Regions from separate parts of the Paenarthrobacter sp. TYUT067 genome, predicted to be linked through region 2. Evidence: riboswitches for the same ligand, from Rfam matches in the RefSeq annotation. Region 2 holds a riboswitch; each other region holds the start of a gene.
What was found. A riboswitch is a leader RNA that binds a small molecule or an ion and turns the genes downstream of it on or off. The one in region 2 is predicted to bind cyclic di-AMP.

Region 1 (9,792 bases), on a different contig from region 2:
TGGTGATGGCCATAGTGGCAATGCCCGTCATGCCGCCACCGATGGCAGCGAGGATGAGGACGGGCTTCATGAGCACGTACGGGAAGTAGATCTCGTGAATGCCACCGAGGAAGTGAATGATTGCTGCGCCGGGAGCAGAAGCCCTGGCTGCACCGCGGCCGAAGAACATGTACGCCAGCAGGATACCGAGGCCCGGGCCGGGGTTGGCTTCGAGCAGGAACAGGATGGACTTGCCCTGTTCCAGCGACTGCTGAATACCCAGCGGAGTAAGCACGCCGTGGTTGATGGCGTTGTTGAGGAACAGGACCTTGGCGGGCTCGATGAAAATGCTGGTTAGCGGCAAAAGACCGTTATTGACCAGGAACTCCACAACCTCGCCAGCACGGTCCGTGAACCACTTAACAACATAGGAAAGGCCGTAGAAACCGCCCAGCGCCAACACTGCGCCCCAAATACCGGCGGAAAAGTTGTTGACCAGCATCTCAAAGCCCGGACGGATCTTGCCGTCCCAGAGCCGGTCGATCTGCTTCATGGTCCAGGCACCCAGCGGGCCCATGATCATGGCACCGATGAACATGGGAGAGTCTGTACCCGCGATCACGCCCATGGTGGCAATGGCGCCCACCACGCCGCCTCGGACGTCATAGACCATCCGGCCGCCGGTGTAGGCGATCAGGATTGGAAGCAGGTACGTGACCATCGGGCCGACGATGCCGCCGTTGGGTTCGCCTTCGGCATTGGTTCCGAAGCCGCCCAACTCGGCTACGGGAATCCAACCCTTCTCAATGAACAGGGCAGTGATGAGGCCCCAGGCGATGAAGGCGCCAATGTTGGGCATGATCATGCCGGACAGGAATGTTCCGAACTTTTGGACACCAACGCGGGCGCTGGTGCGGGGCTTCGCAACGGTCTCTGTTGCCATGTGAATTCCTAACGTGTGTCCCGCTGCGGCGCGGGGTCAGTCGATATAGATCGAGAGAGAACAGCCTTAGGAGCTGCTGGAAATGCGGTGAAGCCACTCGAGGAACAGCTTCAATTCAGAGCTGGAAAGTTGGTCCGAATGTGAGGCCTGCAGTGCCGCATTCAGGGCGATTGCCGCAACAACCACGGACGACTTACCGGAGTCGTCCGCTGCGGCGCCACGGGCGATGTCCGTGGAGACGGCGAAAATCATGGAGTCCCGGGTCATCGTTGAGAGCTCGAGGTTCCGTTCTTCCACCGGTTCTGCGATCAGCATGAGCGTGACGCCCACGTTGGCGGCCAGAATGCTGCGTGCCGCCTCGCGGGGCGGCACGTTGATCTGACCGGCGATAGCGGCTTTGTTCAGCATTTCTTCCAGAAGCGCTTCAGCATCGGCCACGATTGCCGGCCGGCTTTCCGGTCTGATATTGCCGAACATCACCAAATACAGATGGGGTTGGCTCAGCCCGAACTGGACGTGGTTGTCCCACATCCGCCGGACGTCTTCCAAGGGCTCCCCGGACGGTGCAAAATCCCGCTCCCCCGCCACATACTCTTCAAATCCGGCCGATACGACGGCGTCGAACAGGCCTTCCTTGTCGCCAAAGTGGTGGTAGAGCGTTGGCGCCGTGACCCCGGCAAGCTTGGTGATCTGGCGCGTTGAGACCGCTGACCCCTCCGAATTCGCCAGCAATTCGGCAGCTGCGCGAAGCAACCGAATTTTGGGCGGAAGCTGGTCATCGAAACTCATAACCGCTACCCTAGCACCTATAGCGTTGCTATATGAAGTGGCTCACAAAGGAATTTTGTAGGCTAGTTTTCGAGGCTCCCGGTGCCGTCGCCGGCGGGCCTGAACCAACAAGCAGGAACAGAGGATTCAGTGCAGAATTTCCAAGGAGTAGGGGTAAGCCCTGGCCGCATCATTGGTTCCGTCCGCCAGATGCCCAAGCCGGTGAGCGAACCGCCGTCGGGAGAGCGTTTGGCAGCGGACGTGGGTCCGGAAGACGCCGTCGCGGGTTTGAAAGCGGCTGCGCAGGCGGTGCATGACGAACTCAAGGGACGCGCGGACAGTGCTTCCGGCGACGGCAAAGCCGTCCTCGAAGCCACTGCGCTCATGGCCAAGGACACCATGCTCCTGAAGTCGGCCGCGAAGCTGATCAATGCCGGCTCCTCGGCCGAAAGGGCTATCTGGGAAGCCGGCGCTTCCGTCTCCGAAATGCTGCACAACTTGGGCGGCTACATGGCCGAGCGCGCCACCGACGTCCTGGACGTGCGCGCCCGCATCGTTGCCGAACTCCGCGGCGTCCCCGCACCGGGTATTCCCGCCTCGGACACGCCCTTCATCCTGGTGGCCGAGGACCTCGCACCGGCGGACACCGCAACACTGAATCCCGCCGTGGTCCTTGCTCTGGTGACCTCGGGCGGCGGCCCGCAGTCCCACACGGCCATCATTGCGCGCTCACTCGGCCTGCCCGCCGTGGTGGCTGCACACGGCGTTGACGATATTGCCGACGGTTCCGAGGTTTACGTAGACGGCGCAGCTGGCTTCGTGGCCGTTTCGCCCTCTGATGAGCAACGCGCTGCGGCGACTGCCTGGGCCGAGACCTCCGCCACGCTCGCCGAATTCGACGGAAACGGCACGACGGCGGACGGCCACCTAGTGCCGCTCCTCGCCAACGTCGGCGGAGCCAAGGACGCCGTGGCAGCTGCCGCTTTGGGCGCCCAGGGTGTTGGCTTGTTCCGCACCGAATTCTGCTTCCTTGAACGAGACACCGAGCCCTCCGTGGAGGAGCAGGCCGCGGCTTACAAGGCCGTTTTTGACGCGTTCCCGGGCAAGAAAGTTGTCCTTCGCACGCTCGACGCCGGCGCCGACAAGCCACTCCCCTTCCTCACGGATGCCACCGAACCCAACCCTGCACTGGGTGTTCGCGGCTACCGCACCGACTTCACCACACCAGGCGTCCTGGAGCGCCAGCTCGAGGCCATTGCCCGGGCAGCTTCGGAATCCGACGCCGACGTGTGGGTCATGGCCCCCATGATCTCCACCGCCGCGGAAGCCGGCCGCTTCGCCTCCCTCTGCGCTGCTGCCGGAATCAAGACGCCGGGCGTGATGGTGGAGGTCCCCTCTGCTGCGCTGACCGCCGCCACCGTGCTGCGCGAAGTCGGGTTCGCGTCCCTCGGCACCAACGACCTCACCCAGTACGCCATGGCCGCCGACCGCCAGCTCGGACCCCTCGCGGAACTCAACACCCCGTGGCAGCCTGCCGTGCTCCGGCTCGTGCAGCTCACCGTTGAAGGTGCGGCGCAGGAAAGCTCCGGCCGCGAAGGCGACCCCAAGCCCGTGGGCGTCTGCGGTGAGGCTGCCGCCGACCCTGCCCTCGCCGTCGTACTGACCGGGCTGGGTGTCACCACACTGTCCATGACCGCGCGCTCCCTGGCCGCCGTCGGGACTGTGCTGAAAACGGTGACGCTGGAGCAGGCGCAGGAACTGGCCCGGCTCGCTTTGTCTGCTCCGAGCGCTCTTGAGGCCCGCGACTGGGTCCGCGCCAAACTCCCCGTGCTCGAAGAGCTCGGCCTCTAACTTTTCGCTTCCGACTTTTAGGAGAAATCCATGCCCGAACGCACAGCCACCATCGCCAGCCGCTCCGGACTGCACGCCCGCCCCGCCGCCTTGTTCGCCGAGGCTGCAGGCGAGCAGCCCGTGGAGGTCACCATTGCCATGCAAGGCGAACCCGCCGATGACGCGCTCGACGCCGCGAGCATCCTTTCGCTCATGACGCTCGGCGCTGCCAAGGGTGACGTAGTGGTGCTGCGGGCCGAGGGGGACGGAGCCGACGCCGCGCTGGACGCACTGGTCAAGCTGCTGGAGACGGACTTGGACGCGGAGTAGCTGCTCGCCGGGCTGGCCGATACGACGATTCGCTGCACCTTAGACGATAGGAGTCGTCTAAGGTGCAGCGATCCGTCTCAATGGATGCTGGACGCGGTGTGCGACGGTTCAACGTGAGCCACGCGCTAGGCTTCTGCCATGGCATTGATAGCTCCCCGCGTCACTCCTGGCTTGCCCGCCGATGACGCCCGGAATCTGGCACGCTCCCTCCAAGACAGCGATGACATCACCGTGTTCGTAGATGGCACGGTCCACCGCCTGCCCACCGAGGCGAGGGACGCCGTCGTCGACCTCCTCGCCAGGCTGAGCCGTGGCGAAACGGTGACGGTGAGCAGCGTGGAGGAAATGCTCACCACCTCACAAGCCGCTGAGCTTGCCGGCATCTCCCACACCTATCTGCGCAACATGACCGATCGCGGCGAAATCCCGGTGGAGTACCGGGGAACGCATCGTCGCATCCGGCAGGCCGCCATCATTGAATGGCTGGCAACGCAGAAGAAAAAGCAGCAGGCCCAAGCGGCAGCGGAAGATGACGTCTCCACCGATTCCCAGAGCTAGCCAACCCACATCACCAGCATGCTGTTCAATAGCGGTATGGCAAAAAGCTCCCCTTCGACCGTTTGGCCCGTGGTGCAGCAGGAGCGTCGTGCGCTGATCCAAGACCTCGAACCGCTTGAGCCAGCGCAATGGCAGACGCCGTCCCTGTGCTCCGGCATCCGCCGCGACTACCCCGCCCAGCACGGGGCCACCGTACTCAGCGCATTACTGCTTGCGGTGTCAGGGCGGCCGATCGGGAGCGATGAAGTGAGCGGACCCGGAGCTCCGGTGTTCCTGCAACGGTTGGGAAACGAGTGAAGATGCCAGGGGACACAAAAGGATTGCTTTCTGCCGACGTCCAGGCCTTAGGCCTGACCGGCAGGATCCATTGGACGAAGGGCTCGCCTGCGCCGGAGCCGGGCGCAGAGCCGGGGAGCGAACCCGCGTACATCTTGATTCACGGGATCGGGGTGTCGCATAGATACCTGGCGCGGTTGCATGCTGTTCTCGCGGCGAGCGCACCGACGTACTCGCTGGACCTGCCCGGTTTTGGCGGGACGCCCAAGCCCGGTCGCCAGCTCTCAGTGGAGGACTACGGCGCGTTCATTGCCGATACACTCGCGTCGTGTGGCATCGACTCCTACGTGTTGGTGGGGCATTCGATGGGTACGCAATTTGCCATCGAGGCGGCCCTGCGCGCCCCCGAGCAGGTCAAGCAGTTAGTACTGATGGGTCCCGTGGTGGATTCACGGCATAAAAATGTGTGGCGGCAGTCGCTGGCCCTGAGCCTCGACGGAATACTCCGCGAGAGTCCCACGTCCAACGCGATCGTCATGTCCGACTACTTCCGCTGCGGCCCGCGCTGGTACCTCACCGAGCTGCCGGTGATGATGAAATACCCCACGGAGAAAAGGCTGGCCGGCATCCAGGTACCGTTGCTGGTCCTGCGCGGTAGCCGCGACCAGGTGGCGGGCCCGGATTGGTCACTGCGGTTGTCCAGGACAGTGGTACAGGGTCGCTTGGTGGAGATTCCGGGCGTCGGGCACGTGGCGCAGCACATGCGTCCCAAGGCTGTGGCGGATGCCATCCGGAGCTTCGTCACCGCTACCACTCCGCACCGCTAAACACTGACGCACGACGCCGGCACCTGGACTGGGTGCCGCTTGTCGGGTAGCCGCGTCCCGGCTAGGCTGACGGAGCAAGCGCATTAGTAAGTTTGCTTATGAAAGGGCTGATCGTGACTGACAAAGACTCAACTGAAGAGACCCAGGGCTTCGGCGCCACCGGCGCCACAGGACCCTTCGCCACAGGATCCTATGACACGACCTCCGATGCCGACAGCATCCACGAAGATCCCGATATGCGCCAGGACGAGGACGAGGATCCCGCAGCCTCCGCCAACCCGGACCCCCTGGACGGCAACGTCACAGGGTTGGAGCCCGGCGGTGGAGTTCCTCCGGGAGAAACCCCGCCGGCCGAAGGCAGCATGAGCAGCGACCAAGGCCACCACGAGTAACTCCGCTGCAAGCCTCGCTGTTACGTTGCTAACCCGCTGTTTCGTTGCTGGCCAGCGACGTAACAGCGGGTTGGCAACGTTCTAGGCGTTCGGTAGCTTCAGGATCGCCCCGAGATCGTACTCAGCGGGCTCTTCCAGCTGCGCGTACGTGCAGCTCCCGGGGGTCCTGTCCGGCCGCCACCTGCGGAACTGCGTGGTGTGCCGAAACCTGTCCCCCTCCATGTAGTCGTACTTCACTTCGATCACGAGCTCGGGGCGCAGGGGCACGAAGGAGAAGTCCTTGCCCCCGCTCCAGCGGCTTTGGGCGCCCGGCATGCGTGAACCCCCGGCAGCCTCGTCCTGCCTGGCCCATTCGCCCCACGGGTGTTGGTCGAGTTCAATCTGATACGGCTCAAGATCAGCCACCAAGGCCTCGCGCTTGGCCATGGGAAACGATGCCACTACTCCCACGTGATGCAGCCGGCCGGTGTCATCGTGCAGGCCAAGCAGCATGGAGCCCACTACTTTCGCGGTCTTGTGCCAGCGGAACCCAGCCACCACGCAATCGGCCGTGCGCTCGTGTTTGGTCTTGAACATCACCCGCTTGTTCGGGAGGTACGCCCCATCCAGTGGTTTGGACAGCACACCATCCAGGCCCGCGCCCTCCAGTTGTACGAACCACTCCTGTGCCCGTTCCAGATCAGTCACCGCAGGAGTCACATACACAGGCGGCTCGGCCTCGGCGAGCGCACGTTCCAAGATGGCCCGGCGCTCGGAGAACGGCTTGTCCATGAGGTTCTGATCGCCTAGCGCGAGGATGTCGAACGCAATCATGGACGCCGGGGTCTTCTCAGCAAGCATACGGACGCGGCTGTCGGCGGGGTGGATCCGCTGCTGGAGCACCTCGAATTCGAGCCGGCCACCCTCGATCAGGACGATTTCGCCGTCAATCACGCATTTGTCCGGCAGGTTCTTCCTGAGGGCATCCACCACCTCGGGGAAGTAGCGGGTCATGGGCTTCTCGTTGCGGCTGCCCAGGACGATCTCGTCGCCGTCCTTGAAGACGATGGTCCGGAAGCCGTCCCATTTGGGCTCATAGTGCCCAACATCGGGGATGGTCGGAACGGATTTGGCGAGCATGGGCGAGACGGGTGGCATCACAGGCAGGTCCATAGACAATGTCTACCCGCCGGTGCGCGCCGAAGCTAGTGTTGGCCAGGGATATCTTGGTCGAGCGGCCCAGCGAGTGCCGCCCAGCACCGGCCCCGAAGCCTAAGCGCTAGAAGCCTACCGCTTAGGCTGAACTACCGCCCGTTACATTAATGTGACTTTACTTTCCGGCTCATGTACCGTCGTAGGGCGACCCATATCTCCGCTGGGCCGCTTCCGGATTGACGCCGAGCTCTGCCGCAATCCGGGATCCGCCAGACCCGCGGCAGAGACGGGGGACCCAGGTTCCCGGGCTTGTTACCCACAAGCCCTTGGGGTGAAGCCGCCTTGCGCGGCCGGACGGCCTCGTCCGAACCCGACAGCTAACCTCGAAGGCGTTGAGAGGCAACCACCATGTCCCCAACCATGGATCAGCCGCGCCGCGCCCAGACTGAAGGCGAGCGCACCAAGCCAACCGGACGCCGTCGGGCCCAACCCAGCGGATTCCTTGACAACGCGCCGGCAGATTCCGCCGCCGTCAGCGGAACGTCAAGCACGACGCCGGAATCCGCCACTGCGGCCATGCCCGCCGGGGTGAAACCCACCACGCGTGCGGAAATCCGTGCAGCCGAGCGCGAGCGTGCTGCCCGGGCCGTACTCGCGCCCGAGGAATCGGCGGCAGCTCCGAAGTCCACCACACCGGGACCTCCTACCGCAGCCATCCCCATCGTTCCGCCGGCCAGCCAGGAACCCGATTCACGGGAATCCAGTAGCCAGGAACCCGCCACCACGGCTATTCCAGTGGTGCAGCCTGCAACGCCGGAACCCGCAACTGCGGCCATTCCTGTAGTCACTGCCCGCGATGAGTCCGCGCGCACGCCGGAACCCACGGAGTCCCCGCGCGGCAAGTCTCCAGCTCAGGTGGCCGCAGCCGCTACAGCCTCGGCATCATTGGCTAGCCGCCGGGACGTTCGAAAGCCGGCCGCTGCGCCCACCACCAAGTCCGGTTTTGGCGCCACATCCTCGTTCGGCCGCGAACCGTTCAGCCGTGAACCACAGGCCGCCCTGCGCAAGGCAGCTTCGGTCAAACACATGAGCCAGCGCATGGCCGTGGTGGCGGGGGCCCTTGGCCTCGTGCTGACAGCCGGCGCTTTGGGGCCAGCCCTTGAACTTCCGTTCTTCGGCCAGGAAACCCCGTCGCAGGAAGCCAGCGGGGGCGAAGGCCGCACCTCGGGTTCGGCATCCCCCGGGCCCAAGGCTTCCTACACCACGGCGTCATCACCTTCGGCCTCCACGCCATCCACAGCATCAGGGGCAACGGCTTCCTCCGAGGCCGGCCAGCCCGCGACGATCGCGGAGGCACCCGGGGCGGTGTCGCCGTCGTCGACTCCCACCCCACAGGTTTCGCTCGCGGACCCGGTATGGGTTCCGTCAGCGGGCTCGTCCGCAGTCCCGGCAGTTCCTGGCGCCACCAGCCCGGCACCCACCCAGCCGGCCCCCGCGCCGAGCGATGTGCCGCCCTCGGACACCATCACTACACCGCCTGCGCCGACGCCAACGGGCACTCCCACACCGACCCCGACTCCCACAGGAACTGCGACTCCCACACCGACTCCAACGCCGACGGATACTGCAACGCCGACGTCCAAGCCGAAACCGGGCAAGCCGACCGCTGCCTCAGCACCGCAGCCCAGTGAATCGGCACTTCAGGACATCCTCGATGCCGCCCAGAAGGTATTCGGTTGAGCACCCGCGTGCCCCGTACGTCCACCCATGCGGGGTGGCATAGCCGGTACTGCAGCAGCAGCCGGACCGCCACGTTTCGTCGGCGGATGGGGCGCTGGAGCTGCCAGCGTTTGCGGCGCTCGTAAGGCAACACCGCATACTTCGTACTTACAAGAGGAGGCAGGCACCCGGCCCGGGTACCTGCCTCCTCTTGTTTGTGTTACCGCTGATTGTGTCACCGCGTTGGCGCCTTTAACCCGTCGCCTCAGATCCGTGGCCGTACTGCCCAGCGCCGCGCCTTCAGTGCAGCATGCAATTCGAGCCGGATCGCGCCACTTAATGGATCAGCACCGATGAGCTGACGGATCCGCCCGAGCCGGTTGTAAATGCTGCTCCTGTGGAGGTGAAGTTTGGCGGCGACATCCTGAACTGAGCCGTCGTTGTCATAGAGCAATTCAAGGACGGGCAGGAGTTCGCCGTTTTTGTCGTGGTCCTCGAGTGCCCTGAAATGCACAGATCCCGTGTCATCCCAACCGCCCGGTGCTACCAAACGATCGAACAGCTGGTACACGCCAACAGTTCGGCTGTCCACGAGCTCACCCAAAGGGAGGTCTACTGCGGCCGCTTGGGCAGCAACCTTCGCTTGCCGGTACGCACCGGACAGCTGCCGGATAACTTGGAATGGTTCGCTGATCCCCAGGATTACCCTGTCCACTTTGCGGCCTGCGCGTTTGGCGAGCTCCAGTTGATAGTGCACCAAAACCTGGGCATGGTCCGCCCGGCCGCCCGACTCGCGGAACAACACAACGGAATGCGTCTCCGTTCCGGCGCTGAACAACGCGGCGTTCACGCCGATGGTGGACTGCAGCGCGGCAGATCGATGCGTCAGGGTAGCTGCAATGGGATCGACGTCGGACCTCGCGCCATCGGGGTCGAGGATAGTCACCAGCTGCCACGGACCGCGGCCTTGGATTTCCTTCCAACCCGCGACGGCGGCCACAGCGTTGGATTCGCCGCCGCAGGCTGACAGAAACTC
Region 2 (9,792 bases):
AACAGGCTCCGGACAACGCTTGCACCGGGCTCCAGGAACGTGGCGATGGAACCGGTATGCAGGATTCTTGGCGCATAAGGCAAAGCGAGTGGAGCCAGCGCCCAGTCAATGTCGAAGGTGTAATCTGCTGAACCATCGGCGGTTATCCTGGCTGTCGCCGTCGCTGTCTTGCCCGCGGACATGGACCCGGGCAACAACACAACACCCGCTTTTTGCAGGTGCGCAGCGATGGCGTCACCCCGCTCGTCACGACCGATCGCTGTGAGCAGGCCCGTTTTCACGTCCAACAAGCCAAGGCCATAGGAGACATTCGCCGGCGAACCGCCGGGGTACTCCTTCTGCCCGTTCGTCGACTGGACGATGTCAATCAGGGCCTCACCCACAACGACGACGTCGAGGGGCTCAGGTGCAAGGGAAGCGGTGCCGGTCATGCGGTTCCTGTGTCTGTCGAAAAGAGGATTGAGTTCAGTATCTCCCATCACACACGGAGCCATTGCTGCGTTCGCGGACTAAAGTCGAATCATGCCCGCGAATCTTCCTCCCGGCCTGCCCATCATTCCCGACGGCGATCGCCCCTCCTCGCCGCTACGGGAACGGAACGCAGTGCACAGTCCCGTCGAAAACAGGCGTGTTGATGATGTTCCAGGGCCTTACGAAATGTCGGCCGAAGATTTTGAAGAAGCCGTCAGTGACGCCCTGCAGCTGATCCCGCCCAAAGCGGCCAGCGCCATGGACAATGTGGCCATCTTCATCGAGGACGACTACACACCACAACCCGGAGAAGATCCTGGCACCGTGTTGCTGGGGCTCTACGAGGGAGTTCCGTTGACCGAACGGGATTCCTGGTGGGAAGCAGGCTCCCTCCCTGACCGGATCACGATCTTCCGCCAACCCATCCTGAACATTTGCAGCACCCGCGAAGAAGTTATTGATGAGGTGGCCATCACCGTGGTGCATGAGATAGCTCACCATTTTGGGATAGACGACGACCGCTTGCATGAACTCGGCTGGGGCTAGCCTTGTAGGCATGGGGCACGACCACAACCACTCCCACGGAGTCACAGCAACCGGCAAGCACCGGAAGCGGCTTATCGCCGTCCTGGCCATCACCTTAGGGGTGGTGGGCATCCAGGTGGTTGGCGCCGTCGTGTCCGGATCCTTGGCGCTGCTGGCTGATGCCGGACACATGCTTTCTGACGCCGCTGGGGTGTTCATCGCCCTGATGGCGGCGTGGATTGCCACGCGCCCAGCGAGCGACCAGCGAACATACGGCTACCAACGAGCTGAGGTTCTGGCCGCGCTGGCCAATGCCCTGATCCTGATTGTGATCGCTGTGGTGATCATGATCGAGGCCATTCGCCGCTTCGGCGAACCCACGGAAATCCAAACGGACGTCATGCTGTGGGCTGCCATTTTGGGTGCTGTGGCCAACCTCGTTTCCTTGCTGATCCTCCAAGGGGCGCAGAAGGAAAGCCTCAATGTCCGCGGCGCCTACCTTGAAGTCCTGGGCGACCTTCTTGGCTCCATCGCCGTCATCGTTGCGGCCGTGGTGATCATGACCACGGGATTCAGTGCTGCTGACCCGTTGGCATCGGTACTGATTGCCCTGATGATCATTCCGCGTGCCTGGCATCTGCTCCGTGACGTGGTGGATGTGCTTTTGGAAGCCACACCCAAGGGCGTTGATGTAAACATGATCAGGGAACACATAGTTGCCGTGGACGGTGTGGTTGATGCCCATGACATCCACATCTGGACCATCACATCCGGCGTTCCGGTGTTCTCAGCCCACGTGGTGGTGGAGGATGCGGTCCTCAACGCGACGGGGGCGGACAACATCCTGGACCAGCTGGGCTCGTGCCTTGGCCGGCACTTCGACACGGAGCACTGCACTTTCCAGTTGGAGCCCGTGAGCCACTCCGAGCACGAATCACACCAGCACGCCTGAGTCTCCTCAGCGCTACGGGGTTTCCGTACTAACGGTCCCCGCGGCTCCGTCCACGGTGATGTGCTGTCCCGTGCTGATGCGCGAGGTTGCATCGGGGACGCCCACCACCGCAGGTATGCCGTACTCGCGGGCCACCACCGCTCCGTGGGAATTGGGTCCGCCCATCTCCATCACCAGCCCTCCTGCGGTGAGGAACAGGGGCGTCCAGCCAGGGTCCGTTGACGGTGCCACCAGGATTTCCCCGGGTTCCAGGTGCGCACCCACCGGGTCCATGATGACCCGCGCAGGTGCAGACACCAGACCTGCCGACGCCGGACTGCCGGACAGGGTTCCTGGCTGCACGATGCCCCGGCGCTGCTTGCCACCGCTCCCGACTGCCGTAGCCTCGGGTTCGGTCCCATCAGACAACAGCACTCTGGGAATGTGCCTGCGGCGGAGTTCCTGCTGGTAAGCCGCACGGCGTTCGGCAACCACGTCGCGGCGGTCATCCCCTGCCAGGGCGGCCTCGACGTCGTCGAGGTCCAAGAAGAAGACATCCTCGGCTCTGTCAATCCGTTGTGCTGCCGCAAGCTCGTTCCCGATCAGAAGCAGCTGCTCCCTCGCCGCCCCCAACCCCAGGACGAGGTTGTACTTGGGTAACTCCCGCAACCCGGCGAAGCGCCGGGTTCGGTCCAAAGCAATCTTGACTACCGCTTTGTGCAGCGGACTCTTCGCCCTGGCGCGGGCCACGAAACGGGCCACTTGCTCATCGGCTTCACGGGCTGCCCGGCTGAACTGTTGATCCGGGGCCTCCGCACCCTTCGCGAGCCTCAGATAGTTGGCCACCACGCCGAGGATGTGGGTCGGGTCATCGGACCAGCGGGGCATTCCGAGGTCGATCTCGGCAACGGCTCTGTGCCCGTACATGCCCAGGAACCTTGCCACACCGGATTGTGCAATTGGGGGAAGCTTGGCCGCCCGGTACTGTTCCACCAGCTCTGCTGCCGTTTGGCCAACCATGGAGGCAACGGCGTCGGGATCCTCCCGGATCTCCGAGGCGAGCTGCCATAACGCCAGGTCCATTTCCGTGGTGACGTTGTTGGGTAGGCCGCGGAGCACTGTTTGCAGCTCGCTGTAGGGCGCCTGCTCGCCAAGAAGGCGCCGCACCAGCGCCAGCATCGCGAAGCCGAGCGCAGGAAGGGGCAGCACCTGCGGCACTGTTGCGAAGACTTCCTCTCCCAGGATTCTCTGCACGTGGGCAAGCCGCTGATGGGACGTTGCTTTCCCCGGCACAACCAACGTCTCATGCAGTTCCGCGGTGAGTTCCTCCACCCTCTCCATCGCCGCAGCCGGCTGGAACAGTCCCCGGATCACTGACTCGGGAACGCGGTATTTGGCCGCAACCGGCCCCACATGGCGAATCAGCTTCAGGGGTGTCTTGATGGTCACCGTGAAGCGTGGATCCTCGAAGAGACCCCGCATGAGTGCGGCAGAGCGGGCCTCCATGACATCGAAGACCCGCGGAACGATGACCCTCCCGACCCGGCTCCGCAGCACCGGCGTGAGGTCGAAGAAGATGCGCTGACCGGCCTCATAATACGGAGGAGGGCCGGACCTGGGATCAGGTACATCGAAGGCAGCAGTCCTGGCTACACATGAGGCGATGAGGCGGATACAGGCCAACCCCATGGGCGTCATTGGCCTGGTGAGGCCTTGTGCCAGGCTGAAGTTCAGGAACGCGTGCTCGCCCGGCGCAGGAGGCTTTCGCGTAGTTTGCGGGTACAGGGTGGTGATGGGCCTGGCCTGGGTGAGCCATATCTTTCCCGCGGGATCGATGGCCCACTCGGTATCCTGCGGGGCGCGATAGTGCTCCTGAACCTCACGGCCCAGCTCGACAAGGGCAAGCACCTGACGATCACTCAGGCAAGGCTCCACGTCTGAATCGGCAGAACGGCGCCGCTCGAGTCGCTCCGTACCGCCGCCTGGAACGGCGCGGATCTCCAGCTGTCTGTCCCCCAAGGTCCTGCTTACAATGCCACCCTGCAGGGTGGCCACCACATAGTGATCCGGATTCACGGCACCGGAGACTACCGATTCCCCCAAGCCTGGGCTGGCATCAATGACGGTTTCATGGCGATTCCCCGTCACGGGGTTGGCGGTAAACATGACGCCAGCCGTAGTGGAGTCCACCATCTCCTGCACCACCACAGCCAAGGCCACCGTGGCGTGGTCAATCCCGTTGGTGGTCCGGTAGGCCACGGCACGATCTGTCCAGAGCGAGGCCCAGCAGCGGCTTACGGCGTCCAGGACCGCGTTCACGCCGACTACGTTCAGGAAAGTGTCCTGTTGTCCGGCGAAGCTCGCGAACGGCAGGTCCTCGGCGGTGGCCGAAGACCTGACAGCCACTGCGACGTTATCGCCCAATTCCCCGTACGCCAATCTCACCGATTCGGCGATCCCGGCCGGCACCCCGGAGTCGAGAACCAAAGACCGGGCACGGGTGGCGATCTCACTCAGCCGGTCCAACCCCGCCGCATCAGCCTCCGACAAAGCCGCAAGGACAGGCTCCAGAGCAGCTCCCGAGAGCGCCCGCTGGTACGCAGCAGTCGTGAGGCAAAAGCCGGGTGGCACGGGCAGCCCTGCATTAGCTAACTCGCCAAGATTGGCTGCCTTGCCACCGACCTCCGGAAGCATGTCTCCACGTATTTTTGAGATGTTCCGGACGAACACCGAACTCGAGGCGCCGAGGCTGGCGCCGCGATACTGATCCGGCTCTTCGGGCTCCATACTGTCCATGGATGTGCCGGGCGCCGACTCAGGCAGCGCCGAGCATGGGTCCAAACTTGTGACGGTCCGCCAGCCGGGGATCTTCCCTGTCCGGAACAACCAGCACTGGCCCCTTGGCGTGGTGCAGGACTCCGTCTGATGTTGACCCCAGCAGCATTCCCGCGAATCCGCCTCGGCCACGGGTTCCCAAAACAACCAGCTCGACGCTGCGGCTGGTTTCCACAAGAACATCAACGGGCGAGCCATCCCGGAGGTCCGTCTCAATAGCCAACGAAGGGAAGTGGCTTCTGAGCCAGGCAACACCGGCGTCAAGCTGGACCCTGATATCGGCGAATAGGGCATCGCGGTCCAACGGAGCCGGAACCCACGCCAGGGAACCGCTGTACTGCGGAACAGCGCAGATGACGCGCAGTGTGGCTCCCATACGCTGCGCTTGCTCGGCAGCTTCGAGCACAGCAACGCGTGCTTGCTCGGAGCCGTCAACGCCTACTGCAACCACGTTTTCCACAGTGCGCGGGCCCGTTTTGGCGTGCTCGGCCTTGATGTGTTTGTCCTCGGTGTTCTCACCGAGGCGGTCAGCGCAATAGAGCGGGACCGTCACCGTGGGGCATTTGGCGTGCGCGGGCAGGGCACTACTCACCGAACCCAGGAGGCGCCCGACGAACCCACCGCGACCCCTGCTGCCGAACACCAGCAGCGCGGCCTCCTCGGAAAGGTCCAACAAGACACCAGCGGCATCACCGTTTTCCACGGAAGCATCGACGTCAATGGCATATCCGGAGACTTTGTCCAAGGCTTGACGAACGATCGCATCAGCGCCTTCGCGGATGACGGAATCGTCAACTGTTGCGTAGCCACCGTCCAAGCCGGAGGCCGCGAAAATTGGCACGGAGTACGCCGTGACAATATGCAGCGGAAGCTGGCGGCGCTCCGCCTCCCGTGCGGCCCAAACCAAGGCGCACTGACCGTGCTCTGAACCATCCACCCCGACGACGATGCCACCAGGTTCCACAACCTGGTCCTGGCCGTCCGGTGACTCTTCACTGTGTCTTCCGTGCTGGTCCATGGGGGCCTGCCTCTCCACCTACTGCTTGATGTTCCGGCTATTCTGCCAGAGGATCCCGGCCTAGAACTTCCAGACTGTTTTGTTGCCAACGGCCGGGGCAGGAGAAACCCGGAAATTCCTCCTCCCAATGCTCACTATTCTCGGTCAGCAGTGGCGAATCAAGACGACATTGGGCTATGTGCATAACGGTCAGGGCTCGGTTCCCGGCGGTCCCTGGGGTGCTCGCGGCGAAGAGACAAAACGCGCAGGCGGAGAGGCTATCCATGGCCGAAAAAGTTCGGTAGTGTTCGAGTCACCGAATGGCCGGAAAACGTGTCTCACACCACACGCCCCGGTCATTTACTTGCGGCCGCTTGGGGAACTCGGACGCGATCCCACGCGATGCCGAAAGGCACACACGTCAAGGAGGAACCAAGCAGTGTCACTCACGCCTGATTCCGGCACGGAACGCACCACCACCGTGATCATCGGAGCCGGCCTGTCCGGCTTGGCAGTTGCCAGCGAACTCAGCCGCTACGGCGTGGGTTCGATCGTGGTAGACGGGTTCGGCGCGTTATCCACTACTGGACCGTCCGTCCATACAGGCATGCTCCAACGCACCGACGCCGCAGATCCGACAGCAATGCAGGAACGCAACGAAATCCTTCGCCACCTGAGGAACTACGCTGCCAGTCATCAACTGGACGTTCGTAACACCACTCGCGCTGTCCGCTTGGATTTCCTGGGCTCAGATCCCTCACGGCATATCGGATACGGTGTGGCCGCCAGCATGACAACCACAGGCCTGAGGACCGGGCTCCACGCATCCGGCCCCCACGAATCCCATCCTCGCCAGTGGGCAATCCACACAGCCCAAGGCGTTCTTCTGGCAGACCACGTAGTAGTGACACGCTGCGCCCAAAGCCAGCTACGGCGCATGCTGGCCGAACTTGGCATTGCAGTCGGACAGAATCTTGCCGCGGCCATGCGGGCCGTGGGAATGCACCTGGTGGGCGTCGGAGACCTCATCACTCCGTCCCCCAAGGAAGTGCTGCGGCAAGCCAAAGCAGTGGGTCAGGCCATCTCCTCCAAGGTTGCCCTGCCGGCGGGTCCCGGCGTCGCCATCGCCTAGGAAGTCCCGCAAGCAAACGCGCTACCACCCCCGCAAGCCAGCCAAGTCCGCCGTCGTACGTCCCGCACTGAACTTTTACGAACAGAACTTAACGCCAAAGGCCGGTGCCTCCGGAGACATAAGTCTTCGAAGGCACCGGCCTTTGAACTGAAGCGTGAGGCTTTATGCGCCAGCGCGTACGTAGGTCAGGGGACCCGTTGCGGTCAACCAGCTGATCGGGTGGATGCCCGTCTGGTTGCCGTTGATGCCACCGCTGATGGCCTGGCCGTTGCCGATGTAGATAGCAACGTGGCCGGACTGGACGATCATGTCACCGGGCTGGGGATCGCTGACGACCTTGCCGTAGTTCATGAACTGCATGGGACCGAGGTCGCCTACGGGGATGCCTGCGGAACCAAGGGCCTTTTCGACCATGGCGGTGCAGTCCTGGAAGATACCGATCTGTGCGTAAGCCGAAGCAACCATGGCTGCGTTGACGCCGCCGGCGGCGGGGGCAGCTGCAGGAGCAGCGGCAACCGGTGCGGGTGCGGCAGCAACAGGAGCAGCAACCGCGGCCTGAGCGGCAACGGGAGCTGCAGCAGCAGCCGTGGTGACAGCTGCCTTCTTGGCTACAGGGGCCTCAACAACGGGGGCCGGCTTTTCGATGACCGGAGCTGCTACGGAAGCAACTGCGGGACGCTCAAAGTTGACGGTAGCCGTTGACAGGGCGGTAACAACCTTGGTGGGTGCCTCGGAAACGGTCTCGGCAACCGTTGCGGGGCTGGAATCGCGCTGAACCGGGGTCTCAGCTGCGTGAGCAGCAATGGAACCGGTCAAAACGAGGCCCGAGGCTGCTGCGATAACAGCTGCCTGACGACCAGCGCCTGAAGCGTTGCTGGCAACTGCCTTCGAGATGGAGATGAACGGATTAGGACGTACGCTGTCCGCCTTACGACGGCCGCGAAGAATGCGTGAAGACATGAAAGAGCCTCTCCCGATGCCTGCGAGGTTAGCTGTCGGATTCGGATGGGAGTCACCCGGCCACTATCTCCCGCTGTTCAGCGAAAGCATCGTGACTTCACCCCAAGGCACGCTCGAAAGCGACCTAAATTGGGTTCCCCGTCTCTGCCGTAGGTTTGTCTGCGAACGGATTCCGGACTGCGGCAGAGCTAGGCAATCAGGCCGGAAGTGCCCGCTACGTGGAACAGGCACAGGAACTACGGTACGCGATGATTCTCCCGAAGTCACATTTAAGTAACGGGAAGTGAGCTTCTGGCGTGTCGCGGTAACCGATTCGAGATATTCGCAGGTACGTAGAAAACCGCGCTATTCCGCGGGAATATCGGCATCTGGCTCGTTCGAAGCCGCCAATTTTTTCCGTGCGGTAACGGCGAGATAAATTACGAGACCCACCGCCACAACAGCCAGCCCCACAATGCTCCAAGGGAAAGGTTGGGAGGCGTCGGCGGCTGGCTCATTGTTACCGGCAGTCCCTGGTGCGGCGGTGCCCACTGTTGGTACCGCAGCTGAGGAAGCCGAAGCCGCTGGTGAGGCACCCGCCGTACCACTCGCCGACGTCGAGCCTCCTGCGGCGGCTGTGAACGTGAAGGTGCCCTCAATCGGGTGCGAGTCGGAGCTGACCACGCGCCATACCACCGTGAACTCGCCGGCAGGGGCACCCTCGCGGAGCTTCTGAACGGCCTGGTTGTCGATGATTTCGACCGGACCGTCCGCCCAGTTCTCGCCGCCGGCCGTCACCGTTACGCCCGAACCGATCGCGAGCGGGCGGTTGTTGAACGTAATGGAGACCGACGCCGGGACTTCCGCCACGCGGGCACCGTTGGCTGGCGCTGTGGACTCGGCGACGTCGTGCGCGGACGCCGGTGCCGCTGCAAACAGCAGGGCGGAAGCAAAAGCAAGAGCAGCGACGACGGCGGCCAGAAGCGGGCGGATGGTACGCATGGGGCGGTTTCTCCTAGTGTTGGCTTCCTTACAGACTAGGCGAATCGTTGGGAGGGCCCGCACCGGACAACATAGGATTTGAGAGCAAACTCCCCCTCGATCCCCGGAGACCTTCATGCTTAAACAAGGTTCTGCAGTCGACCGCTACTTCAAGATCTCCGAACGTGGATCCACATATTCGCGGGAAATCCGTGGCGGCTTCGCGACCTTCTTCGCCATGAGCTACATCGTGGTGCTCAATCCACTGATCCTCTCCGGACCCGATTCGAGTGGCGCGTCGCTGGGTTTCACCGCCGTGGCGGCCACCACGGCGTTCGTTGCCGGCATCCTGACCATCCTCATGGGAGCCTGGGCCAAGCACCCGTTCGCCGTGGCCACAGGCTTGGGCGTCAACGCGTTCGTCGCAGTCACGGTGGCATCGCACCCCGGGCTGACATGGCCGGACATGATGGGACTCGTGGTACTTTCGGGCATCACCATGCTCATCCTGGTGCTGACCGGATTCCGGACTGCAGTGTTCAAGGCGGTGCCCGAAGCCCTCAAAACGGCAATCGTTGTGGGCATTGGCCTCTTCATCGCCCTCATCGGCCTGGTTAACGCCGGTTTCGTCCGGCGCATCCCCGACGCCGCCGGAACCACCGTTCCACTCGGTTTGGGCGTGGACGGCAAGCTCCTTGGCTGGCCCACCCTGGTATTCGCAGTGGGCCTGATCCTCACCATCGCACTGGTGGTCCGGAAGGTCCGCGGAGCCATCCTGATAGGTATCGTTGTGTCCACCGCGCTGGCTGCCATCCTCGAGTTCACTCTCCACATTGGCCCAAGCTTTGACGGCACCAACGTCAACCCCCGCGGCTGGTCCCTGGTGGCCCCCAAGCTCAGTGAATGGGGCGCACCGGACCTGTCCCTGATCGGCAAGGCCAACCCGTTCGGCGCCTTTGAGCACCTCGGTTTCATCGGTGC
Region 3 (9,792 bases), on a different contig from region 2:
TTCGGGGCAACAGCAACGACCCCCTGGAGTCCATGACCAACATGGTGGGGCAGGCCATGGAGTTCATGGACGACTACCCCTCCTTCGCCCGGCTGTGGGTCAGCGAAAACTGGCGCACTCCCGGGGAGTGGAGTGCCGTGTTTGCCGAGCTCCGGGGTGAACTTCTGGCCGTGATTGGCTCGGCTGTGGAGAGCGTTGCGGCGGGTTACAAAGTGGACGAATCGATTGCACGGGGTTCTTTGGAGGCAGCGATATTCGGGGCCATCTTCGTGGTGGGACTGGACCGGCAGACGTACAACCCGGAACGCACCCGCGAGCAAAGCGTTGCGGCCGTGATGACCATCATGCACGGGTACGTCATCAAGTAACGCTGCCTCTCCTGGCGTTGTGAGGCCCGCTCTGCAGGCCTAAACCCGCGCGAACCCTGCAGAGGAGGCCTCGCAACGGTACGCAATTGGAATCTGAAGCGGCGTGGCGTGGCCACTTGGTCGGCGATGATTAACCTCATGCGTCACATGGGGAACAGCGGGAAGCTTGCGGTGGTGTCCGCGTTCGTCTCGCTCGGGCTGTTAGTGCTGGCCGCAGTAGTGCTGGAGGAACTGGTGTTGTACCTGTTCCTGGGCTCCGTGCTGATCTGCTACCTGGCGTCCCTGATCCAAGTGTTCAACCGCCGACGCTATCTGGTGATCCTGCTCGGCGCAGTGGGCACCAGCTTGTTCATCGGGTGCAGCATTGCGTTCTTGCGGATGTGGGGCATCGCATTTAGCCAGGACGCCGCTGCGCTGGGCAGTGCTCCCGCCGGCGGTGCTCAAGCCGGCGGTGCTCCAGCCGGCAGTGGTGCACTGGGCGGCCCGGCCATCCCGGCCAGCACCCAAGACTCGGACATCTATTTCTACTTGGCCGTGGCAGCCGGCATCGGAACGCTGGCGGTGCTGTTCCTCGGAGCAGTGGTGCCGTCGTTTGGTTCGCGGGCTGCGGCGCCTCACAAACGCCCCTCGACGCCGGTGAAGCGAACCCCGGCGCCCCGCAAACCAGCCTCCCGTCCGGCCACACCTGCCAAACGTCCGGCTGGTTCGTCCCCAAGGCCACCCACTGCAACCAAGGCTCCTGCAGTCAAGCGCCCCGCACCGCGTACGCCAACAACGTCAGCCAAGCGGCCGGCGTCGAGCGCTTCTGCCCAGCGCAAGCCGGCCCCGAAGCGCTAACGCACCTCCGAACGTGCGTCGCGGGGCCCGCTCTGCTTGCTTACGCGGGATCTATAGGCGCAGAGCGGGCCTCACAACGGGAGTTTCCGGGCGGATTTTGCGTCCGGCACCCAGGACGGCGGTGGCAACTCCCAGAAGGAGGATCAGCCCGCCGAGGATCTCGGTCAGTGTGGGAATCTCGTTCAAAACAAGCCACGCGGCCGTCATCCCCACCACAGGGACCAACAGCGTGAAAGGCACGACGTCGGAACTCGGGTACAGCGACAACAGCCGGTTCCAGATGCCGTAGCCAATCAGGGACGCGAACACGGCCGTATAGATGGCGCTCAGGAGAGTGGCGGGCTGCAGGTCGGTGGGAGTGGCCCACACGATGCCCGGTCCGTCCACCAGCAGCGACAAACCAGCCAACGGGACCGGCACCACCGCACCGGACCACACCACCAGGCCCAACCCGGAGGCGGCTTTGGAATGCCGGGCCACCACGTTGCCGACCGCCCAGGACAACGCCGCGGCCAGGACAATCATGAGCGGAAGCACCGGCGCCACGGCGCTGCGCCCCACCGCCACTATTGCCAAGCCTGCGATACCCAGAGCCACGCCCGTCAATTGGCGGCGGCTCGGCTTCTCACCGAGGAACCTCGCCGCCAGCAAAATGGTGAACAGAACCTGCGCCTGAAGTACCAAGGACGCCAAACCTGCGGGCATCCCCAAGGCCATGCCCAAGTACAGGAGGCCGAATTGGCCGGCACTCATGAAGAGCCCGACGCCGACAATCGCCTTCCAGCCGACGTCCGGTTTGCGGATGAACAGGATGAAGGGAAAGACCACCAGCAGGAAGCGCATGGCGACGAAGAGCAGCGGCGGGACTTCCCTGCCGTTGGTGTGCAGGCCGAGGTCTATCGCGACGAAGTTGATGCCCCACAGGACAGCAACTACCACGGCAAGGGCGGAGTGGCGAAGGTTCACACGTACACTCTGGCCTTCTTTTGGTTGAAGCACCAGCGTTGAATTCAACATGGAACAGCGTAGATTTGCTTCATGATCGACATTTCCTCCCTGAGGGCCTTGGTGGCCGTGGAACAGCACGGCTCAGTTGTGGCGGCGTCGGACGTCATGGGTTTCAGCCCTTCAGCCATTTCGCAGCAAATCAAGAAACTTGAGAAGCAGACCGGCGTCACCGTGCTGGAACGCAATGGCCGCGGGGTGCTTCTCACGGAACGCGGCCTGGCTTTGGCGGGCTATGGCAGGCGGATCATGGGCGAGCTCGAAGAACTCCAGGCCACACTGCTGGCCGATCCCGCGAAACCTTCAGGCCTCCTGAGGCTCGTTGCGTTTTCCACAGCCTGCCGAGGCCTGGTGGGACCGATGCTGGGGCGCATGGCCACCGCCCACTCCGCGTTGGACATCACCGTGCTGGCCGAGGATCCCCGCGAGGCTGTACAAAGAGTGGCATCAGGCGAAGCGGAACTCGCGGTTGTCCATAACTGGAACTCGGTGCCCTTGGTGATCCCGGAGAACCTGGTGCTTGAGGACCTCTGCATCGACCAAGCCGATGTCCTCGTCAACAGCACCCACCCACTATCCGGAAGTGCCGCCGTCGAGCGTGAAGACCTACTCAACGAAACCTGGATCAGCACCCCGGCAGGAGCCATCTGCAACGAAGCATTGCTGCAGATCTTTGCCGGGCTGGGCAAGGTCCCCGATATCCGCGTTTACGATCCCGACTTCTCCACCCACATCGCCATGGTGGAACAAGGCGTGGCCGTGGCACTCGTTCCCAGGCTCGGCAGGCCACCGCTTCCCGCCGGCGTGGTTGCCATCCCGGTGATCAACCCAGTGCAGCAACGGTCCGTGGGCGTGGTGTACCGGAAGACGATGACCGCCAGCCCCAACATCCGAACGGCGGTGCGAATGCTTCGCGAAGTCGCGGGCGGACTTCCCCTGCCACAGGGGTGACCAGGAGCGATCACGGCCACACAGTGGGCACGGCGAAGGCGTAGCGGCTATTTCGCAGGACCTACTTGCGGGGAACCGCGAAGTGCGTGAGCCGGGCGTCCTGCCCGTCCAGCTCAGCCCACGATTTTTCCGTTTCCATCACCGTCAACGCACTGGTTGGGTACCTGGTGGCGGCATCCATATAGGCGTCGTGGTCAGAGTCGCGGGAGGCCAAGTGCATAGCCAGATCCTGGACTCCAGGCATATGCGAGATCACCATCAGTGTGGTCACAGTGTCCGGGACGTGGTTGATGACCGTCAACATGCGGTTGGCCGAGGCGGAGTACAGGCCGTCCTCAAGTTTGGGCGTCGGTGCTTTGTCGCCCAGTTCGTCGCACACCCAGGTGCAGGTCTGGCGGGTTCTTAATGCTGACGAGCACAGAATGAAGTCAGGCACCACGCCCTGCTGGAGCAACCATTTGCCGGCCAGCGGAGCCTCCCGGTGCCCGCGCTCCTCCAAGGGGCGCTCATGATCAGGCACGCCGGTAGGCCAATCAGCCTTGGCATGCCGCATGATCACCAGGCGCTTAATGTGATGGTCACTCATAACCCAACCCTATCCGCCGCAGGCCCCCGTGGCTTCCTGACCTTCTTTGGGAAAAGAACAGCCCTTGGTCAACCTGATGTGGTTGACCAAGGGCTGTTGGCAGATCAATGAGGGTCAGGACCGCACGCAGCGCCGGCGCCCGCCGAGGCCAGTACTCTCCTGGGCTGCGTGGTGCTTAGATCGAGTATTCCGGAGCGGCCCAAACAATAACTTCGGGGTGCTCGTAGAAACGGTAGCCCTGGCCGCGGACCGTGCGGACCGTGTTGGCGAGGCGGCCGAGCTTGGAGCGGAGACGCCGGATGTGGACGTCGATGGTGCGCTCGTTGGGTACCTCTTCGGCGTTGCGCCATAGTCCCTCAAGCAGTTCGTCGCGGCCCACGGTGCGGGTGCCGTTTTCGACGAGGTAGTTGAGGAGTTCGAATTCCTTGAACGTCAGGTTCAGCGATTCGCCATCCAGGTGCACTTCGCGGCGGGCGAGGTCAATCAGCACGCCGGACGGACGGGATTCCTGCTGCGGCGCCGGACGGGCAGCTTCGGTGCGCTGGCGTGCGGCAACAGTGGGGTCACCGAACGTGGAACGCACGACGTCGAGGGCTGACCCGGGTGCCCCGGCGGGGGCCACTGCGACGGCGGCATAGCTTTCCGCGCCGGTCACGAGGGACTGGGCGTAGGCCCGGATTTCCTGGGCGAGCTTGGCGATGGATGTTCCTGCAGCGGCAGCAGTTTCTTCGTCAATACCCATGTACAGGACAAATCCGCGGGCCACGTTGTCGTTGGCGACGGGGCGGAGTTTGTCCGACTGGGCAATCACAGGAGTGGGTGCAGTCATGGGTGCCGGCTCTGCCGTGGGGACTGCGCGCAACTGGCCGTAGGAGTTGGGGTTGTAGCCCTGGGGCACATAGCCGGGGGCCTGCTGACCTGCGCCCTGGGGAGCCGGAGAGTAGCCGGGTCGGCTGCCGAAGCCGGGGCGAAGGCCTGCGTTTGACGCTGCCTTGTTGGCGTTACGGACGGAGATGTGGACGTATCCAGATGCAACTGACATGGAGTGCTTACCTCAAAAGTGAATAGCCGTCATCGCGGCTTCGAATGCTGATTGTCCCCGCAATGAGTTTGGGGAGGGGCGCCCAACGCTGGGCTAGGGGGCGAATGCCTGAAACTTCTTGGGGTGGAAAGTTAGGCTTGCATTCGACAACAGCGGTCATCATGGCCAGCGGGTTCGCTGGGCCAGGTTGCTGCGGCTGCAGGTGCTGTTGAGTTCTTGTTCACATTGGAAGTGTGCAACGTAACAATGGCAACACGCAAGTAACAAAGCGTCGAACCGTCCACATTTTGAGACGTTGAGGTCTATTGTGCCGCAAATCACAATTCAGCCGGGCCTATAAATGAATGGCATTTCATTCGACCACAGCCGGGAATATTCGCCATCGAGTGAATTTTCTTCGGTGAATCGGGCCAGAATGATGCTTCGGTTCCCACGAACGGGCATGCGGCGGAATCTCACGATCTGAAACAGTTGTTGTCCAACCACACTAAATGGCGGTTCAACAAATTTCCCGAAAAAATCTGCTACAAGCTGTAGAAACAGCTCTCTCGCTAGTGTTGGGTTCACAGCGTCCTCACAGGACCGGCAAAGCGCTGGCTAACCAGCAGAACGGAGAGTTGTCCCATGGCCTCCTCGCACTCCATGACCAACAACCTTCCCCAACTCTCCCATCCGGACGGCTCCCCCATCCGCGCCCTTGTGGTGGACGATGAACCCAGCCTCGCCGAGCTCATGAGCATGGGACTTCGAATGGCGGGCTGGTCCGTGGCAGTGGCCGGGGACGGGCCCGGGGCCGTAAAACTGGCCAAGGACTTTCGCCCTGACGTGCTGGTCCTGGACGTCATGCTGCCCGGCTTCGACGGCGTGGAGGTCCTCAATCGCATCCGCACCTTCGCCCCGGAAGTTCCCGCACTGTTCCTCACCGCCAAGGACGCCGTGCAGGATCGGATCGTTGGGCTCGCCGCCGGAGGGGACGACTACGTCACCAAGCCCTTCAGCATGGAAGAGGTCCTCCTACGCCTCCACCGTCTGGTCCAGCGTTCCGGGGTGGCGGCCATGGACACTTCCGAGCTTGTGGTGGGAGATCTCACGCTGAACGTGGACACCCGCGAAGTCACCCGGGCCGGCGAGGACATCCCGCTCACAGCCACCCAGTTTGAACTTTTGCGCTACCTCATGGAAAACCCCAAACGGGTGGTCAGCAAGGCCCAGATTCTGGACCGGGTGTGGGACTACGACTTCGGTGGCCAGGCCAACATCGTGGAACTCTACATCTCCTACCTACGCAAGAAGATCGAAGCCAACCATCCGCCCATGATCCACACCATCCGTGGCGCCGGGTACGTCATCAAGCCAGCGGACTAGGCGTTGAGCACACTGTCAGGAGTGGCCAAAAGCTCCCGTATTCCCGGAAATCCACAGCGCAGCTGGCTGAACCCGTCCACCTGGCACCTGCGGACACGCCTGGTCCTGGTGGCCATGGCGCTCCTGGTGGCCATCTGCGGAGCAGTGGGCATTGTCAGCTACGCGTCCATGGACATGGTCTTCAACAGGCAGCTCGATAGGCAATTGGAGCAGGCGTCCAGCCGCGCGACCGACTTCGGCAGGCCGCCGTCGAACTTTCCCACCAACCCCTCCGGAAGGCCTGACCCGCTGGAAGCGCGCGGACAGGCCGCGGGAACGCTCAACGCGAGGATCGACGGCTCAACCGTGAGGAGTTCGGGGCTCATCGACGCCCAAGGCAACCGCGTTTCACTCTCCGCAGCCGATGAGCAGGTCCTGTTGTCGCTCCCCAAGGACAACGTCCCGGTGGATCGGTCCCTGTCCAATGGTGACTACCGGCTGGTGGCAGTGGACACCTACGGTGATGTGATCGTGACGGGACTGCCCTTGGCGGACAAGCAAAGCGCCGAGGCCTCGCTGGTGTGGACCATGGTGTTGGTTTCGTTGGGCGGATTGGTACTGATCGGCCTCGCCGGAACAGTGATCATCCGGCGGACCATGCGGCCGCTTGAGCAGCTCTCCGAGGTTGCCACCAAGGTTTCGCGCCTCCCCCTCGACGCCGGTGAGGTGGCACTTGCGGTGCGCGTACCGCCGTCGGCCGCTCATCCCGGAACGGAAGTTGGAAGCGTTGGCCATGCTCTGAACCAGATGCTGGAGAACGTCGCCAGTGCGTTGGAAGCACGGCAGGAAAGCGAAACCAAGGTGCGTCAGTTCGTCGCTGATGCCTCACACGAACTCCGCACACCGCTCACCGCGATCCGAGGCTACACGGAGTTGCTGAGGATGACCGAGACCTTCACCGACGATGGCCGCAAGTCGCTGGCAAGGGTCCAAAGCCAATCGGAGCGCATGACCACGCTGGTTGAGGACCTGCTGCTGCTGGCGCGCCTGGACGAGGGGCAGCCCGTGAAAGTCGAGGACGTTGACCTGACCCAGTTGGTGATCGAAACCGTCAGTGATGAGAAGGTCATGGCGCCGGATCACATCTGGCACCTCCAGCTCCCCGATGAACCTGTGACAGTCCGCGGCGATGTAACGCAATTGCACCAGGTGCTTGCCAACCTGCTGTCCAACGCGCGCAAACATACCGATCCCGGCACCACCGTGGTGACAGGCGTCATGCTCTCCGCTGATGGCAGCGCAGTGGTCACAGTGACGGACAACGGCCCGGGCATTCCGGTCGATTTCCAAGGCCGGATCTTCTCCCGTTTTGCCCGCGCTGATGCCGCGAGATCGGGTTCTGAAGGCACCTCGGGACTGGGCCTTTCCATTGTGGATTCGATTGTTGCCGCCCATGGTGGCACCGTGGAGGTGACGTCCAGGCCCGGGCGCACTGAGTTCGCGCTGCGACTTCCCACGGTAAGCACCGGAGAAGGTCAGGCACGCCGGCAAGGCGACTCACCGGCGTCGTGATCTCTGTTACCTAAATGTGACTTCTGAAGAAACCTCCTGTACCGTCGAAAGGGTGGGTTTCCCCAAGGACCCACATCCGGGATGCGCCGAGCTCTGCCACTTCCCGGAGTCCGTTCTTCTTTGAGGCAGAGACGGGGGACCCACAGTCTCCGGGCCTGGCAATGTGCCGCCCTAGGGGTGAAGCCGCAGCGTGACGCGCGGCCGGATGACCTCATCCGAACCCGACAGCTAACTCCGCAGGCGCTGAGAGGTCACACAACATGTCTGAATTTAACGATCAGACGCGCCCTTCTGCGCGTCACCGCGACGAACACAACGCACCGCTCACCAAGTCGCAGTCCGTCCTCAAGAACGCTGCCCGCCAGGGTAAGTCCGGCCACCGCATGTCAGTCGTAGCCGGCGTTGTTGCAGCCGCACTGGGTGTTGCATCGCTCGGAACCGCCGCAAACGCCGCGTTGACTCTCCCTGAGGCGAGCCGCGTTGCCGGGACCCAGGCTGCTGCCCAGGTCAGCGCCAACAAGTCAGCTGAAATCTCCGCTTCCTTGGATGCTGCCGCCGCCAAGGGCGCAGCTGACCGGGCTGCCGCGGACAAGGCAGCTGCTGAGAAGGCCGCTGCCGACAAGGCTGCCGCTGACCAGGCCGCTGCTGAGAAGGCTGCCGCTGACGCTGCAGCCAAGCAAGCCGCCGACGCCGCTGCCGCCCAAGCCGCAGCTGAGAAGGCTGCCGCTGACGCTGCAGCCAAGCAAGCCGCCGACGCCGCTGCTGCCGCCGCCGCTGCGGAAGCTGCAGCTGCCGCTGCCACCCCGAAAGCCGTGGACGACCCCGCCGCTGCCAAGGCCTACGCCGCCAGCATCCTGGGCAACTACGGCTGGAGCGCAGCTGAGATGACCGCGCTGAACACCCTGTGGGAGAAGGAATCCAACTGGAGGACCACTGCCACCAACGCTTCCAGCGGCGCGTATGGCATTGTCCAGTCCCTCCCGGCCGGCAAGATGGCCTCCGCTGGTGCTGACTGGCAGACCAACTACCAGACCCAGATCAAGTGGGGCCTGAACTACATCAAGGAGCGCTACGGATCCCCGTCCGCCGCTCTGGGCTTCCACTTGGCCAATAACTGGTACTAAGCCAGACCGCTTCATTGCCGCGCCCGTTCCCGCCGTCCGCCCCAGTACCCACTGGAGCGGATGGCGGGAACGGGTGCGGCTTTTGCTGTTTTACAGGCGCCACCCGTGGTTCACAGGCGCTGCCCATGGTTCACAGGCGCCACCCGTGGTTCACAGCGCGGTCACAGCATACGCCTAAAGCCCACATAATCGGCCGTTGCATGCTGGACATATGACGCTCACAGCTCCCCGGCCAGCACTGCATAGGACGGTGCAAGGCCCTCCCGCCAGCACACCCGCGCTGGCTCCCGTCCTGGACATCGCCATACCCGTGTTCAACCAGGAAGTCCGCCTGGAAGAAGACGTTCGCAGGCTACACGGGCACCTTGCAGACACTCTTCCGCACACCTTCCGGATCACTGTGGTGGACAACGCCAGCACGGACGGCACCCTGCGGATCGCCGAACGCCTGGCGAGGGAATTCCCCGAGCTTATGGTGGTCCGTCTTGATCGAAGGGGCCGCGGAAACTCCCTCCGTAAGATCTGGTTGTCCTCCGCGTCACCGCTGCTTGCCTATATAGACCTGGACCTGTCCTTCGACCTTTCGGCCGTGGCTCCTCTTCTGGCCCCGCTGATGTCGGGCCACTCAGACCTCGCTGTCGGCACGCGTCTGGCAAAGGCTTCGCACGGGACATTCAGCCACCACGGTGACGTCATTGCACGCGCCTACAATTTTCTGTTGCGCGTCCTGACGGGAGCGCGCTTCTCCGATGCTGAGTGCGGGTTCAAAGCCATTCGTGCCGACGTCGCCCGCCAGCTGCTCCCCTACACCCGCGATGAAGCATGGTTTTTCGACACCGAACTGCTGATCATCGCTGACCGCTCCGCTCTGCGCATTCATGAGGTGCCGGTGGACTGGAGCGACAATCCCGACGCAAGTGTCGACGTCGTACGTACCCTTTTGACCGACCTCAAAGGGTTGGC

Region 1: another riboswitch for cyclic di-AMP. It lies ahead of MOD31_RS20595 (hypothetical protein); the one in region 2 lies ahead of MOD31_RS15655 (NlpC/P60 family protein).
Region 3: another riboswitch for cyclic di-AMP. It lies ahead of MOD31_RS00660 (hypothetical protein); the one in region 2 lies ahead of MOD31_RS15655 (NlpC/P60 family protein).

The regions. Positions count from the first base shown of each region.
Region 1 covers NZ_JAMOIT010000030.1:8,177-17,968, reverse strand. Annotated here, with positions in the region: gene MOD31_RS20640 (PTS mannitol transporter subunit IICBA) at 1-922, opposite strand, end outside; gene MOD31_RS20635 (TetR/AcrR family transcriptional regulator) at 989-1,711, opposite strand; gene ptsP (phosphoenolpyruvate--protein phosphotransferase) at 1,841-3,541, shown strand; gene MOD31_RS20625 (HPr family phosphocarrier protein) at 3,572-3,850, shown strand; gene MOD31_RS20620 (helix-turn-helix domain-containing protein) at 3,989-4,408, shown strand; gene MOD31_RS20615 (hypothetical protein) at 4,445-4,705, shown strand; gene MOD31_RS20610 (alpha/beta fold hydrolase) at 4,708-5,511, shown strand; gene MOD31_RS20605 (DUF6480 family protein) at 5,625-5,903, shown strand; gene MOD31_RS20600 (ATP-dependent DNA ligase) at 5,985-7,055, opposite strand; cyclic di-AMP (ydaO/yuaA leader) riboswitch at 7,295-7,443, shown strand; gene MOD31_RS20595 (hypothetical protein) at 7,446-8,777, shown strand; gene MOD31_RS20590 (CdaR family transcriptional regulator) at 9,022-9,792, opposite strand, start outside.
Region 2 covers NZ_JAMOIT010000017.1:38,915-48,706, reverse strand. Annotated here, with positions in the region: gene MOD31_RS15685 (carbohydrate kinase) at 1-431, opposite strand, end outside; gene MOD31_RS15680 (metallopeptidase family protein) at 523-1,017, shown strand; gene MOD31_RS15675 (cation diffusion facilitator family transporter) at 1,028-1,948, shown strand; gene MOD31_RS15670 (PEP/pyruvate-binding domain-containing protein) at 1,961-4,723, opposite strand; gene MOD31_RS15665 (universal stress protein) at 4,743-5,780, opposite strand; gene MOD31_RS15660 (FAD-binding protein) at 6,199-6,891, shown strand; gene MOD31_RS15655 (NlpC/P60 family protein) at 7,054-7,851, opposite strand; cyclic di-AMP (ydaO/yuaA leader) riboswitch at 7,855-8,046, opposite strand; gene MOD31_RS15650 (copper resistance CopC family protein) at 8,197-8,832, opposite strand; gene MOD31_RS15645 (NCS2 family permease) at 8,948-9,792, shown strand, end outside.
Region 3 covers NZ_JAMOIT010000001.1:146,821-156,612, forward strand. Annotated here, with positions in the region: gene MOD31_RS00620 (TetR/AcrR family transcriptional regulator) at 1-368, shown strand, start outside; gene MOD31_RS00625 (hypothetical protein) at 516-1,205, shown strand; gene MOD31_RS00630 (EamA family transporter) at 1,257-2,222, opposite strand; gene MOD31_RS00635 (LysR family transcriptional regulator) at 2,244-3,161, shown strand; gene MOD31_RS00640 (histidine phosphatase family protein) at 3,223-3,747, opposite strand; gene MOD31_RS00645 (winged helix-turn-helix domain-containing protein) at 3,923-4,789, opposite strand; gene MOD31_RS00650 (response regulator transcription factor) at 5,414-6,154, shown strand; gene MOD31_RS00655 (HAMP domain-containing sensor histidine kinase) at 6,158-7,705, shown strand; cyclic di-AMP (ydaO/yuaA leader) riboswitch at 7,780-7,960, shown strand; gene MOD31_RS00660 (hypothetical protein) at 7,966-8,829, shown strand; gene MOD31_RS00665 (glycosyltransferase) at 9,041-9,792, shown strand, end outside.